Regions from separate parts of the Humidesulfovibrio idahonensis genome, predicted to be linked through region 3. Evidence: predicted binding sites of a transcription regulator. Region 3 holds the regulator's gene; each other region holds the start of a gene.

Region 1 (5,325 bases), on a different contig from region 3:
GGGGCGGAAAGGCCTCCAGCCAGCAGGCCTGGCGCATGGCCCGGATGCGCGTCATGGACTGGTGCAGGCGTGAAAGAAACGCCTCCACGGCCAGCCCGACGCTCATGGCCGCGTCCGCGTCGGAACCGTCCTCGCCGGGGTCCGCACCGGCAAAGCCCATGTGCCGAGCCACCTGCGGCTGCAGGTCGAAATTCAGGCGGTCGGTTTTGCGCCGCGCCGCCAAATGCAGGGCCACGCGGGCGCAAAGCACAAAGCGGTAATCCGCCTTGAGCAGCTCAAGATCCTGCGGGGTGAAGGGTGCTGCCGGGCCATTGCGCAGCTCCGGGTCCACGCCGAGCAGCCAGTGGATCTGGTGCACGTCGCGCAGGCCGCCCAGTCCGTTCTTCAGGTCCGGCTCCAGCAGTCCGCTGGAGTCGCCGTATTCCACGCGTCGCGCCGCGTTGTGGGTCAGCACCCATTGGCCGAACACGCCCACGTAGCCCTTGAGCACCTGCTGGGTGAACGCGCGCACCAGCTGGGCCACGAGGTTTTCGTCGCCGGCGATGCGCCGGGTGTCGAGCAGCGAGGTGAGCACCTGCGTGTCCTCGCGCGCAAGGCGCAAGCAGTCGTCCTGGGCGCGCACGCCGTGGCCCAGGTCCAGACCCAGGTCCCACAGGGGGTGGAAGATGCCGCGCGAGAGTTCGTCGGCCACCTTGGGGATGGCGTCGCCATACAAGAGCAGCACGTCCACGTCCGAGGCGGGGCAAAGCTCGCTGCGTCCGTAGCCGCCAACGGCGATGAGGGCGAAGGGGGCGTCGAAAAGATGCGGCGACTGCGCGCCGAGTTCTTCCAGCCGGTCGCGGAAATAGGCGTCCATGAGGGCGGAGCCGGCTTCCGGGTACCGGTCGAGGGCGCCGGTCTTGGCCGCCTCGGCCAGATCGAGGCGGCCCTGCCGCAGCCGTTGGGCGGCTGGCGGCAGGGCCGGGGTGTTCGCTTGTGTCTCGTCCACGGGGGAGGACGCTTTCGGTTGGCTAGACGGCGGCGTCGCCGGTTTCGCCGGTGCGGATGCGCACCACTTCTTCCACAGGGATGACGAAGATCTTGCCGTCGCCCACCTGTCCGGTGCGGGCGGCCTTGGTGGCGGCGGAGATGACGTCGGCCACGCGGGCGTCCTCCACCACGACCTCGATCTTCACCTTGACCACGAAGTCCACCTGATATTCAGCGCCGCGGTACACTTCCTTGTGGCCGCCCTGGCGGCCGAAGCCCTTCACTTCGCTCACGGTCATGCCCTTGATGCCGATTTCGGACAGGCCGGCCTTGATGTCGTCGAGCTTGAAGGTGCGGGTGATGATTTCAACTTTCTTCATGAGGGATTCTCCTTGGCGGCCGGGCTACGCCTGGTAGCCGGTCTCGTTGTGCTGGGACAGGTCAAGGCCACGATCTTCCTCGTCCGCCGTGGCGCGCAGGCCGATGGTGGCGTCGACCACCTTGAAGAGAATGAGGCTGACCGTGAAGCAGAAGGCCCAGGTGGCGGCCACTGAAGCCAACTGTATCCAAAGCTGGGACGGATTGCCATAGAAAAGCCCGGTGGCCTTGTTTATGCTGGCGAAAAGCCCCGTGGCGATGGCGCCCCAGGTGCCGCCCACGCCGTGCACGCCCACGACGTCGAGGGAGTCGTCGTAGCCGAGCTTGCCCTTGAGCAGAATGCCCAGGTAGCAGAACACGCCGCCGCCCAGGCCGATGATGATGGCCGGCATGGCGGTGACGAAGCCCGCCGCCGGGGTGATGGCGACCAGGCCCGCAACCGCGCCGGAGGCCGCGCCAAGGGTAGTGGCCTTGCCGGAGTGGCGCCATTCCATGAAGATCCAGGCCAGGGCGGCGGCTGCGGCGGCCAAATGCGTGGTGACGAAGGCGTTGGCGGCAAAACCGTCGGCCGCAAGGGCGCTGCCCGCGTTGAAGCCGAACCAGCCGAACCACAGGATGGCCGCGCCGAGCACGGTCATGGGCAGGTTGTGCGGCATGAAGGCCTGGGTGCCGTAGCCCTTGCGCTTGCCAAGAACCACGGTGGCGGCCAAGGCGGCCGCGGCGGAGCTCATGTGCACCACGGCGCCGCCAGCGAAGTCGAGAGCGCCCATCTCGGCCATCCAGCCCTTGCCCCAAACCCAGTGGGCCATGGGCGCATAGACCAGGAAGATCCAGAGGGTGGTGAACACCAAAAAGCCGCCGAACTTCATGCGCTCGGCAAAGGCGCCGGTGATGAGCGCGGGCGTGATGACCGCGAACATGCACTGGAAGATCATGAAGGCGAGGTGGGGGATGTTGTCCACAGGGCCGCCGGTGGCGTCCATGCCCACGCCGTTCAGGAACAGAAAGTCGAGGTTGCCGATGATGCCGCCGATGTCTTTGCCGAAAGCCAGCGTGTAGCCGCCCAGGGCCCAGAGAACGGACACCAGTCCGACCAGGATGAAGCTCTGCATGATGGTCGCCAGCACGTTTTTGCTGCGCACCATGCCGCCATAGAACAGGCCCAGGCCCGGGGTCATGAACATGACCAGGGCCGAACAAATGAGCACAAACGCTGTATCCGCCGCATTCATAGAGGGATCCTCCCTTGTGTTTTCGTCAGGAACCGTCTCGCGGGCTGTGCCGCAGGACCGAACAACGCCTTAACGAATTTGTCCAATACTCTTCAGAAACGTCAACTCGCCAGCCATGCTCCGCTCGTCTAAAACCTTTCCAGCAAGGGGATTGCTGAGCAGGTCGTCAAGATGGTCCTTGCAGCGAATACACATTTGTCATGAACAATGCGTTTTCGTCGGCAATGACCGGAAATGAAGCAAGAGCTGGACCAAAGTGGATTTATGTTGCCTATCATGCTTGAAAACATGGGTATTCCGTCTCTGACGGATTCAATGGCACAGCCGTGAATATAGCAAGAGTGGAAAATGGATGACATTGAAATACATAAATGTCAAAATTGATGATTCGAGCTGGCGGGGGCGCCGCGCGCGCGAAAACGCGCCGGGCCCGAAAGGACTGGCGATTAGGGAAAAGTGAACGATGGAAGGAGGCTAGTCTTGTGCAGCTGTGACCACGGCAACGGCCTTGAGGCCGCGCTTTTCGCCGGTGAAGCCGAGGCCTTCCTCGGTGGTGGCCTTGACGTTCACGGCGTTGGCCGGGAGTTCGAGCAGCTGCGCAACCTGCGCGGCGATGCGCGTTTTGTGGGCGGCGAGTTTCGGCGTCTGCGCCACAACGGTCAGGTCCGCGTGCACCGGGCGGTAGCCGGCGGCGCGCACCCGGCGCAGGGCCTCGGTGACGAACACGGCGCTGGGCATGTTGTCAAAGCTGGAGTCCGTGTCGGGGAACAGTTGGCCGATGTCGCCCGCGCAGGCGATGCCGAGCAGCGCGTCGGTCAGGGCGTGCAGCAGCACGTCGCCGTCCGAGTGCGCAACGACCCTTGGCGCGCCGGGAATGACCACGCCGCCCAGAACCATGGGCCGGGCCTTGGCATGGGTTTCCTCCGCACCCAGGTAGCGGTGCACGTCATAGCCCCAGCCCGTGCGCGGCGTGGCCGCGGCGGCGGGCTGCAAAAGCCGCAAATCAGAAGGGTTGGTGATCTTCACGTTGGTCTCCTCGCCTGGAACCATGACAACCGGGTGCCCGGCGCGCTCCATGAGCCCGGCGTCGTCCGTGACCTCCCACCCTTCAGCCTCGGCGCTTGCGTGCGCGGCCCAAAGCGCGGCCAGGCCGAAGCCCTGCGGGGTCTGCACGGCGCGCAGGGCGGCGCGTTCCGGCGTGTCCACAACAACCTCGTTGTGGTCCACGCGCTTGATGGTGTCCGTGACGGCCAAGCCGGGCACCACGGCCACAGCGCCCTGGTCCAGGGCGGCCAGCACGCGGCGGGCCAGCGCCGCAGTGGCGAAGGGCCGGGCGGAGTCGTGCACCAGCACATGTCGGGAAGAGCCGACGGGGATTTGCCCCAGCCCCAAGCGCACGGAGTCCTGACGCCTTGTCCCGCCAGCGCACACGCGCCAGGGCAGGCTCAAGGGGTCGCGGGCGTTCAAGTCGTCCACAACGGCGGCCATGCGCGGCAAATCGTCGGGCGGAAAAACGAACACCAGACCCTGCACGGCCTGGATGCGGGCGAAGGTCTGGGCGCTGCGCCAGAAAAGAGGCGCGCCATCGAGCTCAAGGTACTGCTTGCGCGCTGGCCCGCCGGATTCGGCCAGGGCCTGCGCCAGGCGCGTGCCGCTGCCCGCGGCCAGGATGACGGCCCAGGCGGAGGTAGTGTGCGGATGCGCGGCTGTCATGAGGCGGTGTCCTTTGCAGTGGTGCCGTGCTGTCGTTGCGGGCTGGGCGAAAATCGAGAGGGCGCCGCCCCCTCGAACTCCCCCGCAAGGGGGACAAGCCCCCTTGAGCCCCTCTGCCCGATTTGGCCGCGCAGTGCAAAGCGCCGCTTGGCAAAATCGTTGTGTGGGTTCCAAGGGCGCATGCCCTTGGCGGTGGGGGCCTGGGGGGAGGCGAAACCTGCCCCCCAGGTTTGTCTTCAAAGTGCCGGAGTCGGACTGTAAGCCGGGTTTTGTCACCGCCCGCGAACGGACGGGAGACCGTCATTCCTCTAGGATGGCCGTTACCGGCCACCTCAAGCAACCTACCCGGAGGCAATAGCCGGGCCAGCCTGCCTCCCTATTTGGTCTTGCTCCAGACGGGGTATGCCTAGCCGACCGTGTCGCCACGGCCGCTGGTGGGCTCTTGCCCCACCGTTTCACCCTTACCGGGGCGGCCCGAAAGCCGCTTCGGCGGTCTGCTTTCTGTTGCGCTTTCCGGGGATCGCTCCCCCTGGGAGTTACCCAGCGTCCTGCCCATTGGAGCCCGGACTTTCCTCCCCGCTCCTTGCGGAGCGCGGCGACGGTCCGTCCAACTCCGGCGTAATGCTATTTCTCTTCGTCGATCTTGGGGCTGTGCTCAACCCAGTACACGATGCGCTGGCAATTGGGGCAGCCGAGGATCTGCTTGCCCTTCTGCAGCTCGTTGTAGGCCTGGGGCGGAATCTTGATGTGGCAGCCGCCGCAGATGCCGTCGGAAACGGACACGATGACCGGGTGGTCGATGCGCGAGCGGATGAACTCGTAGCGGCCCAGGATGGGGGGCGGCACGACCTTGCCGGCCTTGGCGCGGCGCTTGCCCAGGGCGTCCAGGCGGCCCTGCGCCTTGCCGATGCGCTCGTCGAGGGTGGCCTTTTTGGCGTCGTAGCCTTCCATCAGGCCTTCGATCTCGGTGACCACTTCCTGCATGGCGGCGTTCTGGCGCTCAAATTCTTCCATCACCGCAATGCGTTCTTCT
Region 2 (5,325 bases), on a different contig from region 3:
CGGCCACGGCGCGCAGGGTCACGGTCTTGCCCGAGCCCGAGGGCCCGAAAAGCACAGTGGAGCTGCGGTCGGAGCTGAAGCGGGCCGCAAGGGTGAAGCAGCGCCCGCTGCCCCGCAGGGTCTTGGAGATGTCGATTTCGAGCGTCATGCCGCGTTCCTTAGGGCTTGATTCCCGTTGCGCCGGAGGCGTCGAACAGTTGCGCGGGGCAGGGGATCTCCGCCACGGAGATGCTGCTCGCGGCGGAGAGCATGAGCTCCTCGGCCAGGTCCGGCGCAGTGCGCGCGGCCAGCAGGGTGGCAAGGGCCAGGGCGCCGATGAGGGGACGCAGATGCGACATGGGGGACCTCCTTTGTTTGCGTTATGCGTGCTTGTGGTTGAGAAGCTTGCCCGAGGCCAGCAGCAGGGTCACGCAGACCAGCGAGGTGAGGATGACCAGGAAGGTGGCCTCGTCCTCGCGTCCGGCCTGCACGGCTTCATAGACGGCCAGGGAGAGGGTTTGGGTACGCCCCGGCAGGTTGCCGGCTATCATCAGCGTGGCGCCGAACTCGCCCATGGCCCGGGCCAGGGCCAGCATGGTGCCGGAGACGATGCCCCGCCAGGCCAGCGGCAGGGAAACGCGCATGAACACCCGCGCCTCGCCCGCGCCCAGGGTGCGCGCAGCGTTCTCCAGGCCTTCGTCCACGCCCTCAAAGGCCGTGCGCGCGGCCTTGCACACCAGGGGAAAGGCCACCACGCTGGCGGCCAGGGCCGCGCCCTGCCAGGTGAACACCAGGGTGAAGTCGAAGCGCTCCAGCAGCCACTGCCCCACAACCCCCCTGCGGCCGAAAAGCACCAGCAGGTAATAGCCGATGACCGTGGGCGGCAGCACCAGAGGCAGCGTGCACACGGCGTCGAGGACCTCGCGGCCGGGCAAGCCGCGCCGCGACAAAACGAACCCGGCGGCCACGCCAGCGGCGCAGGCGCAGGCCGTCGCGGTCAGCGCGACCTTGAGGGTCAGCTGCAGCGGTATGGCCGCGTTGGCAAGAAGCAGGAGCAGGCTTTCAGGCACTGGGGGGCCTCCAACTGGAACAAAAGGGATACGTCGCCTCGCGCGGGCGGGGTTCGCATGGCCCGGGGCAGGAGTCCTCAGGACTCGGCTCCGCTGCCGCGCTTACTCCTCCTGCCGTGCAAAGGCAATCCACATCCGGGGCGAAACCATGGTGCGGCGTTGCCATCCTCTTAAACACAATCACAAAACGCCCAAAAGTTCCTTGTCCGTCAAGGGGCGGCCCAAATGCTCGGCCAGGGCGCGCACGCGGCCCACAAGGCCGTTGTCGCCCACGCCCGCGCCCAGGCGGGCCATGGCGGCCTTGAGCGCCGCGCCGCCGCTTTTGGCGCCCACGCCCACGCGCCGGTGCGCGCCGACGGTCTCCGGCGCAAAGGGCTCGAAGAGCGCGGGATCGCGCAGCAGGCCGTGCACGTGGATGCCGGACTCGGCCGCGAAGATGTCTTCGCCCACCACGGGCCGGTTGCGCGCCACCGTGGACTTGGACGCCTGCGCGGCCAGCAGGCACAAAGCCCGTAAAACCAACAGGTCGTAGCCCTTGGCGGCGTTATTACATTTTTGTTGCATGATCCAAGCGGCCACCTGCTCCAGCGGAGCTATGCCCGCGCGCTCGCCCAGCCCCAGGGCGGAAACATCCACAAAGGCCGCGCCGCACTCCAGCGCGGTGACGGCGTTGGCCGCGGCCATGCCCAGGTCGTTGTGCGCGTGCAGGGCAATGGGCACGGGCAGGGCGGCCACGAAGCGCCGCACCAGGTCCGCCGTGGCCAGCGGGGTCAGCAGACCCACGGTGTCGGACAGGCGCACCCGCGCGGCCCCGGCCTCCACAGCCGCGCGCGCCAGGCTCAACGCCTCGTCCGGGTCGGCCCGGGAGATGTCCTCCAGGCCGACGGTGATGTAACCGACGCCTTCCGCCTTGGCCGCGGCCACAACGGCGCGCACCCGCGCGGTCATCTCCGCCAGGGTCAGGCCCAGGCGCTTTTCGCGGTGCAGGGCCGAGGACGGCGCGCCGATGTTCAGCCTGTGCAGCAAACCCGCGGCGGCCAGCCTGGCGGATTCGCGCACGTCGGCCTCGCGGCAGGGGCACCAAAGGGAGAGGGCCGGGCCGCCGTTCTCCGGCGCGGGCAGGCCGGCCTGGGTCCAGGCCAGAAATTCCGCCAGGTCCGGCTGCCCCGCCCAGCCGCATTCCAGCTCGTCCACGCCGGCCGAGGCCAAAAGCTCGGCCATGCGCCGCTTGGCGCCGCCGCCAAAATACACGCCGTATGCCTGTGCGCCTTCCCGCAGGGTGCTGTCGATCAACATGTCGCGCTCCTTGTTCTGGGAAGGGCAACTGCACCTCTGGTGCCAGTTGGCGCAATGCGCACAATCGCCTGCTAAATCGACATATTAACCTGTGGTCGGATGGCGGCGCAGTCTGCATACAAAAGTGTAGTAACGACAATTTTCGTATGTAGGCCAATGTCGGAAGTGTAGCTCACTTTGAGGCCTGTGGCGAGAAAAAACCGCTGATATCACGCAGTTGCCATAAAACGTGAGTCCTGGCACGGCCCTTGCCTTATGCTCCGCGTCCACCAACCAAAACCGAGCGGAGGAATTGAACATGAAGAAGATGAGAAAGGTTGCCATTTACGGCAAGGGCGGCATCGGCAAGTCCACCACCACGCAGAACACCGTGGCCGGTCTTGTGGAAATGGGACGCAAGGTCATGGTCGTGGGTTGCGACCCCAAGGCCGACTCCACCCGCCTGCTGCTTGGCGGCCTGGCCCAGAAGTCCGTTCTCGACACCCTGCGCGACGAGGGCGAAAACGTGGAGCTCGAGGACATCCGCAAGCGCGGCTTCGGCGACTCCTGGTGCGTGGAGTCCGGCGGCCCCGAGCCCGGGGTCGGCTGCGCCGGCCGCGGCATCATCACCTCCATCAACATGCTCGAGTCCCTGGGCGCCTATCATGAGTCCGAGGACCTCGACTACGCCTTCTACGACGTTCTGGGCGACGTCGTGTGCGGCGGTTTCGCCATGCCCATCCGCGACGGCAAGGCCGAGGAAATCTACATCGTCTGCTCCGGCGAGATGATGGCCATGTACGCCGCCAACAACATCTGCAAGGGCATCATGAAGTACGCGCAGAGCGGCACCGTGCGCCTGGGCGGCCTTATCTGCAACAGCCGCAATGTCGACAACGAAAAGGAGATGATCCAGGAGCTGGCCCGTCAGATCGGCACCCAGATGATCTACTTCGTCCCCCGCGACAACATGGTGCAGCGCGCCGAGATCAACCGCAAGACCGTCATCGAGTTCGACCCCGCGGCCGGACAGGCGCAGCACTACCGCAACCTCGCCAACGCCATCGACAAGAACGAGATGTACGTCATCCCGAAGCCGCTCGAGATGGACGCCCTTGAGAAGCTGCTCATGGACTTCGGTCTCATGGAAGCCGTTTAACACCCCACACACGAGAGAGAGCGAGGAGGATTCATTATGATCATGGTGAGAGCAATTGTCCGTCCCGAGAAGTCCGACGACGTCCTGGCCGCCCTCATGGACGCGGGCTTCCCCGCGGTGACCAAGTTTTCCGTCGCCGGCCGCGGCAAGCAGCGCGGCATCAAGATCGGCGAGGTGACCTACGACGAGATTCCCAAGACCATGCTGGTGAGCGTGGTGAAGAACGCCGACCGCGACTTCGTCATCGAGACCATCATGACCGCCGCCCGCTCCGGCAAGAAGGGCGCGTTTGGCGATGGCAAGATCTTCGTCTCCCCCGTGGACGAGGTCTACACCGTGAGCTCCGGCGTTTGCGAAACGGCCACTCCCGAGGAGGCGTAGCCCCATGAAGGAAGTCGTTGCAGTGGTGCGCATGAACATGATGAACCGCACCAAGCAGGCCCTTACCGACGCCGGCATCGACGGCTACTTCGCCCACGAGGTGCTCGGACGCGGCGTCGGCCTGGCCAACCCCCATGTGCTTGAGGGCGCGGCCAGCGGGTACGAGGAAGCCGTGGCCCTGCTTGGCGAGCGCGGCAAGCTCTACCCCAAGCGCATGATCACCGTCGTGGTTCCGGACAAGGACGTGAAGGCCGTGGTCAAGACGCTCATCGAAGTGAACCAGACCGGCAAGCCCGGCGACGGCAAGATCTTCGTTCTGCCCGTGGGCGACGCCGTGCGCGTGCGCACCGCCGAAACCGGCGAAAAGTCCATCATCTAACGGGCCACTCTCTAAAGCTAAGGAGCCTTCAACCATGGCCACAAAGAACAAGCTCGTGCAGTGGACCCCCACCGACGTCAAGGAGGAGTTGCTCAAGAAGTATCCTCCCAAGGTGGCCCGCAAGCGCGCCCAGTCCATACTCATCAACGAGGCGCTCTCCAACACCACGCCTGAGATTCAGGCCAACGTGCGCACCATTCCGGGCATCATCACCATGCGCGGCTGCACGTACGCGGGCTGCAAGGGCGTCATCATGGGCCCCACGCGCGACATCGTGAACATCGTGCACGGGCCCATCGGCTGCAGCTTCTACGCCTGGCTCACCCGCCGCAACCAGACCGACGCGGGCGAGAAGGGCGAGAACTACATGCCCTATGCCTTCAGCACCGACATGCAGGACTCGGACATCATCTTCGGTGGTGAGAAGAAGCTCAAGGCCGCCATCCAGGAAGCCTACGACCTCTTCCATCCCAAGGGCATCTGCGTGTTCGCCACCTGCCCGGTCGGCCTCATCGGCGACGACATCCACGCCGTAAGCCGCGAGATGAAGGCCAAGTTCGGCGACTGCAACGTCTTCGCCTTCTCCTGCGAGGGCTACAAGGGCGTCTCCCAGTCCGCCGGCCACCACATCGCCAACAACCAGGTCTTCAAGCACCTGGTGGGCACCGGCGGCGAGGCCAAGCAGGGCGAGTACAAGATCAACCTGCTGGGCGAGTACAACATCGGCGGCGACGGTTTCGAGATCGACCGCATCCTGAAGCTGTGCGGCATCACCAACATCGCCACCTTCTCCGGCAACTCCACCTACGACCAGTTCGCCACGGCGAACGAGGCCGACCTCTCCTGCGTCATGTGCCACCGGTCCATCAACTACGTGGCCGACATGCTGGAGACCAAGTACGGCATCCCCTGGATCAAGATCAACTTCATCGGCGCCGAGGCGACGGCCAAGAGCCTGCGCAAGATCGGCCAGTACTTCGGCGACAAGGCCCTCATCGACCGCATCGAGGAAGTCATCGCCACCGAGATGGTGAAGGTGAAGGAAGTGCTGACCGAGCTGAAGCCGAGGACCGAGGGCAAGA
Region 3 (5,325 bases):
AGAAGTAGCCCAAGTCCTCAAAGACATTGAGCGCGGTACTTTTACCGGAGCCAGAAAGCCCGGTAACGACCACGACGGAGAGCGATTCCTGAGGAGCCTGCGCCACGAGCCTGTCCTTTAATAGGATTGCAGGAGCTTGAACAGCGCGTCGCGGTCAGGCGCGTCGAAGAAGTCCTTGCGGAAGGATTCGTCTTTGATGAGGCGCGAAATGTGCGCCAGTATGCGCAGGTGTATTCCAGTCATCTGCTCCGGGGCGAGCACGAGGAAAAAGATGTTGCAGGGCTTGAAGTCCAGCGCTTCGAAGTCCACGCCCATTTTGCTGCGCGCCACGAGCACGATGATGTTCTCAAGCGCGGGCAGTTTGCCGTGGGGAATGGCCACCCCGTCGCCAATGCCCGTGGTGCCGAGACCCTCCCGGTCCAGCAGGACCGAGAGGGCGAGTTCGGCGTCCAAATGGGGATGGCGGGCCGCAATGGCGCCCGTCATCTCCCGCAACACATCGGGCTTGGTGGTCGAGGCAAGCTCGGGCAGCACCAGATCCCGGTCAAGGTACTCGTCAAGGCGCATCGTTAGTTTCCAGGGTCGATGAGACCGAAGTCTCCGTTCTTGGTGCGGTAAAGCACATTGACGCGTGAGGTGTCCGCATTGCGGAACACGAGAAACTCGAACTTCCTGCTCTCAAGCTGCATGGCCGCTTCATCGACGCTCATGGGCTTGGGCTCGAAGTTGTCCGTCTCCTTGATGGTCGGAGTGCGGCCGCCGGGCTCTTCGCTAAAGCTGATGACATCCATGCGGGCTGCCCGGGGAGTGCCGCCGCGGCGGCGCTCCTTGTGGCGCTCGCGCATGCGCTTCAGCTGCGCCTCCAGCTTGTCCAGCACCTGGTCGATGGTGGAGTACATGTCCTCGGATTCTTCGTAGGCGGAGATGTGCAGGTTGTCCGAGAGCAGGACAACATCGGCCTTGTGGCGGAACTTCTCCACGGAAAGGCTGATCTGCAGCTCCGTCTCAACGGTATCGCCAATGAACTTGCCCATCTTCTCAAAGCGGGAAGAGGCATATTCCTTCAAGTGGTCAGAGGGCTCGAAATTCTTGAAGGCGAAAGAAATGTTCATGCAATACCTCCGTGATGCTTGATGGCGGGCGACGCCTGTTTAGAAGACCTGCTTGCGCTTGGAGGAGGATTCGATGTTCATCGCGGTGCGGTATTTGGCTACCGTGCGCCGCGCGATGTTCACCTCCAATTTCTGCTTGAGGATCTCGCCTATCTGTTCATCGCTGAGTGGTCTTTTGGGGTTCTCCTCGTTTATCAGTTGTTTAATGAGCGCCTTGACGGATTCGGAACCGACCTGGGTGCCGTCGTCAAGGTCTAGGGCGCTGTTGAAAAAGAACTTCAGCTCATAAATGCCGTGCGGCGTTGCGACATACTTGCTCGTGGTGATGCGGCTCACCGTGGACTCGTGCATGCCGATGTCCTCCGCAACCTCTTTCAGGATCAGCGGTTTGAGCTTGGTGACGCCAAACTCGAAAAAGTCGCGCTGAAACCGAACGATGCTCTCCATCACCTTGTACAAGGTCCGCTGCCGCTGGTAAAGGCTCTTCATCAGCCACTCCGCGCTGCGCACCTTGTCTTGAAAATAATCCTTTTCCGTCGAGGTCTTGGCCTTCAAATTATCCACATAAAAACTGTTGAGCTGCAGCCTGGGGAAGCCGTCTTCGTTGAGCACGATGACAAAGTCCTGGCCGTGCTTGTAGACGAAGACGTCCGGGCTCACGAACTGTGGGTCGTTGGAGGAGAAATGCGCGCCGGGCATGGGCTCAAGGGTCTGGATGACGTCCAGATACTCCTTCAGGTCCTCCATGCTGATGCGGAACTTCTTGGTGAGGGGCTTGTAGCGATGCTTCTCCAGGTCCTCCAGGTGGTCGCGCACCAGGGAAACCAGGATGGGGTCGCGGTCGTACTTCAGGACTTCGATCTGCACCAGCAGGCATTCCTGCACGCTGCGCGCGGCCACGCCAACAGGATCGAGCCGCTGGATGCGCCGGATGACCGTTTCGACATCGGCGGGCTGCACACCGGGCAGCTGCTCGCAGATCTCCTCGGCCGTGGCCTGAAGATACCCGCGCGAATCGAGGTTGCCGATGATGATTTCGCCGATGGAGAGGTCACGGTCGGAGAAGTTCGACAAGCGCATCTGCCACGAGAGGTGGCCGTCCAGATTGGGCTTTGAGGTCAGGCGGGCTTCGAAGGAGAGGCCCTCCTCCGGCACTTCGAGGTCGCGGCCCATGGCCTGCTTGGTGACGCTCGAAAATTCGCCCAGGTAGTTTTCCCAGTCCGCCGTGCGCATGAGGTCTTCCTCGGCGCGGCTTTCAGAGTCGGTGTGGGCATGCTCGTAATCGTCTAGAGTATCTGTGGAGGGCGCGGTATCAACCACATCCGGATCAAGCTCCTCCAAAAACGGATTTTCCATCAGCTCTTGCTGAATGGTCTCCACAAGCTCCAGCCGAGAGAGCTGCAAAAGCTTGATGGCCTGCTGCAGCTGTGGCGTCATGACCAGCTGCTGCGTCAGCTTGAGTTGTTGGCGAAGCTCAAGACCCATAGTCGATAACTGCTGCCTCCATCGGAACAGGCGTACAGGACGCCGAAATTTTACTTACCCCATGCGGGCTTTTGCGTGTTCAGGGTGCCACAGGCAGAAGGCCTGTGCAAGATTTTTCTGATAACCCTGCAAATATACGCACAATTCCAGAGCGGGGGAAAGACATGAAAAAAGTGTACCAACCTTCTGCTCTTGTGTAAATCCACAAAACTGAAGTTCGGCACGGCAGGATGGGGCAAGGCCCTTATAACCGGCGTGATTCAAACAGGATTTCCAAGGATCAGAGACTGAAGGACTCGCCCAGGTAGAGTTTGCGGGCTTTGCTGCTCTGCACGATTTCTGTGGGGCTGCCGTCAAGGATGACCATGCCCTCGTACACCAGATAGGCGCGGTCGCAAATATTCAATGTTTCACGAACATTGTGGTCGGAGATGAGGATACCGATGCCCATTCTTTTGAGCACGGAGATGATCTCCTGAATGTCGATGACAGCGATGGGATCGATGCCGGCAAAGGGCTCGTCGAGGAGGATGAACTTGGGATTCAAAATGAGCGCCCGGGCGATTTCCAGGCGCCGGCGCTCGCCGCCGGAGAGGAACATGGCCGGCTGGTTGGCCAGCTTGGTGATGTTGAACATCTCCAGCAGCTCAACGGCCCGCGCCTCGCGCTGGGCGCGCGTCATGGGCATCTGCTCCAGAATCACGTCCAGATTCTTGCGCACGGAGAGCTTCTTGAAGATGGAGCTTTCCTGCGGCAGGTACGAAAGTCCGAGCCGCGCGCGCTCGTGCAGGGGCCTTTCGGTCACGTCCTGGCCGTCGAGCACGACATTGCCCGTGGTCGGATTCACCACGCCCACCAGCATGTAGAACGTGGTGGTTTTGCCAGCGCCGTTGGGGCCAAGCAGTCCCACCACTTCGCGGTCGCGGATGGACAGATTGATGTGGCGCACGACCTCGCGTTCGCCATAGCGTTTGGAAAGATTGGTGGCGGTGAGCTCGGACATGCTATTTCTTGTCCTTGGGTGAGAAGAATATGGCCTCGACCCTGCGCTGCGCGCCGCTCAGAACCTCGCTGCGGTTCTCGCGGATGTAGAACTTGATCACGTCGCCGCGCACGGTGTTCTGCCCTTCGCGCAGGATGGGATTGCCCTCCATGCGCATGACGCCGTCCGCGACGTAGTAGATAAGCGTGCTGCACGCGCCCTCGTTCTTGCCCGCCACAAGCCGCACGCTGCCCTCGGCCACGATGCGCTCGATCTTGTCGCCGAAGTCGCCGGGAGCTTTGTCCGCCCCGCCCTTCTGCTCTTTCTTCTTGTCCGCAAAGTACGCCGTGACCTTGGCGGCCCAGATGGCCATGTCCTTCTGCGTGCCATGGACATTGCCCAGAAACACCACGGCGTTGTCGTTCTGGCTGTACACCATCTTGTCCGAGGTGATGCGCACGGGGTCCTGCGCGCCGCCGCTGGGCGCCTGGCCGGAGAGCAGACTCGGAGGGTCCTTGACCTCGCTCTTGACCTCGGATGTATTCGAGGACTTGGCCTCGGCCTTGCGCGGACCGGCCTGGGGTTGCGCAGCCGGAATCTTGGCCTGGGCCAGCGGCGTCAAAAGCCGCACCTCGGCGTAGCCGATGGCCTTGGTTACATCACGCTGGGTTTCGGTCATGTCGAACAGGGCGCCCCAGCCATTGGGCTGCACAAAGTCCACGCGGACCTTGTCGCCCACCTTGAGGGTGCGCACCAGGGGAGAGGCGCCGTCCGGCTTGTGGTGGACGCTCACGGGATGCTCCACAACGCGCACGTCGCCCCAGTTCGGAGCTTGCGCAAATCCCTGCATGGAGAACAAGAGCAGGAACACGGCCGCACATGCCGTGAAGAGAAGGCTATTCCTGCGCTGCCGCACTATTTCTTCTCCTTCTTGAGGGCGTTCAAGCTGGCCGGCGTCAATTCCGCGGCAACCCCGCCGGCGGCGGTCAATTCCTTGGTTTCCAAATTAATCTCCACCGTGGTGGCGTTGACCGTGAAATCCGGGCGGGTGACCACGACGCGCCCCTTGAAATACGCCTTCTTCATGGCCCCGATGTAGTCAAACACATCCGAGGTGAGGGCGAAAGCCCCAAACCTGCCGGCGATGTTGTCGCGCAGGGTCAGGGTGTTGCCCATCTGGTTTATCTCGCCCGTGTCGGACTTGATGAACACTTCCTCGCGCTCCGGGCCGATGTAGGCCGAAAGCTGGGGCCGGATGACCTGCACGACGCGCTGGTCGAGGCTGTACTCCGCGCTTTTGGCCCGCACGCGCCACAGCTCCTTGCCGTCGCTGCCCTGCACCAGCTCCAAATCCTCGGCCTGCACTTGCGGCTCGGCCTTGGTTTGCGCTTTCTCAGCAGGGGTGCTGCGGGTGCCTCTCTGCTGGTTCACGACGAGCCCGATGGCCAGCCCCAGCAGAAAGATGACAACCACAGTGACAAAAGGCTTGCGCATTCATCCGCTCCACTTCTCCCAGGCTGCTTCGAACTGACCGCGGCAGCGCAGGAGGAACATGACGGCCTCTCGGACCGCCCCCTGCCCGCCAGAGAGCCGGGAGACCCACTTGGCCAAGGCGAGGATTTCGGGCTGGGCATTGGCCACGGCCATGGGCAAGCCCACGGCCTGCATAACGCCCGCGTCGACCCAGTCATCGCCCAGGTAGGCGACTTCCGGCCGCGTCAGGCCCAGCCTTCCCCGTATCGCATC

What was found. The regulator sigma-54, encoded in region 3, starts transcription at its own class of promoters, with help from an activator protein. The targets are predictions, from matches to a motif close to CTGGCACGGNNNNTGCTT.
Region 1: ACYQ4W_RS12590 (ammonium transporter) is a predicted target of sigma-54. The motif match lies at 2,817-2,834, and genes of this name have one in related genera.
Region 2: nifH (nitrogenase iron protein) is a predicted target of sigma-54. The motif match lies at 2,582-2,599, and genes of this name have one in related genera.

Annotation. Positions count from the first base shown of each region.
Region 1 covers NZ_BAAHYE010000003.1:1,392,286-1,397,610, reverse strand. The annotation lists gene ACYQ4W_RS12600 ([protein-PII] uridylyltransferase family protein) at 1-988, opposite strand, end outside; gene ACYQ4W_RS12595 (P-II family nitrogen regulator) at 1,011-1,349, opposite strand; gene ACYQ4W_RS12590 (ammonium transporter) at 1,374-2,579, opposite strand; gene ispD (2-C-methyl-D-erythritol 4-phosphate cytidylyltransferase) at 3,054-4,292, opposite strand; RNA gene rnpB (RNase P RNA component class A) at 4,535-4,907, opposite strand; gene ACYQ4W_RS12575 (zinc ribbon domain-containing protein) at 4,917-5,325, opposite strand, start outside.
Region 2 covers NZ_BAAHYE010000003.1:939,713-945,037, reverse strand. The annotation lists gene ACYQ4W_RS10635 (sulfate/molybdate ABC transporter ATP-binding protein) at 1-148, opposite strand, end outside; gene ACYQ4W_RS10630 (hypothetical protein) at 159-338, opposite strand; gene modB (molybdate ABC transporter permease subunit) at 360-1,049, opposite strand; gene ACYQ4W_RS10620 (LeuA family protein) at 1,230-2,345, opposite strand; gene nifH (nitrogenase iron protein) at 2,653-3,483, shown strand; gene ACYQ4W_RS10610 (P-II family nitrogen regulator) at 3,517-3,864, shown strand; gene ACYQ4W_RS10605 (P-II family nitrogen regulator) at 3,869-4,243, shown strand; gene nifD (nitrogenase molybdenum-iron protein alpha chain) at 4,278-5,325, shown strand, end outside.
Region 3 covers NZ_BAAHYE010000002.1:1,184,679-1,190,003, forward strand. The annotation lists gene rapZ (RNase adapter RapZ) at 1-106, opposite strand, end outside; gene ACYQ4W_RS05815 (PTS sugar transporter subunit IIA) at 118-567, opposite strand; gene hpf (ribosome hibernation-promoting factor, HPF/YfiA family) at 570-1,112, opposite strand; gene rpoN (RNA polymerase factor sigma-54) at 1,152-2,597, opposite strand; gene lptB (LPS export ABC transporter ATP-binding protein) at 2,878-3,600, opposite strand; gene ACYQ4W_RS05835 (LptA/OstA family protein) at 3,602-4,495, opposite strand; gene lptC (LPS export ABC transporter periplasmic protein LptC) at 4,495-5,073, opposite strand; gene ACYQ4W_RS05845 (KdsC family phosphatase) at 5,074-5,325, opposite strand, start outside.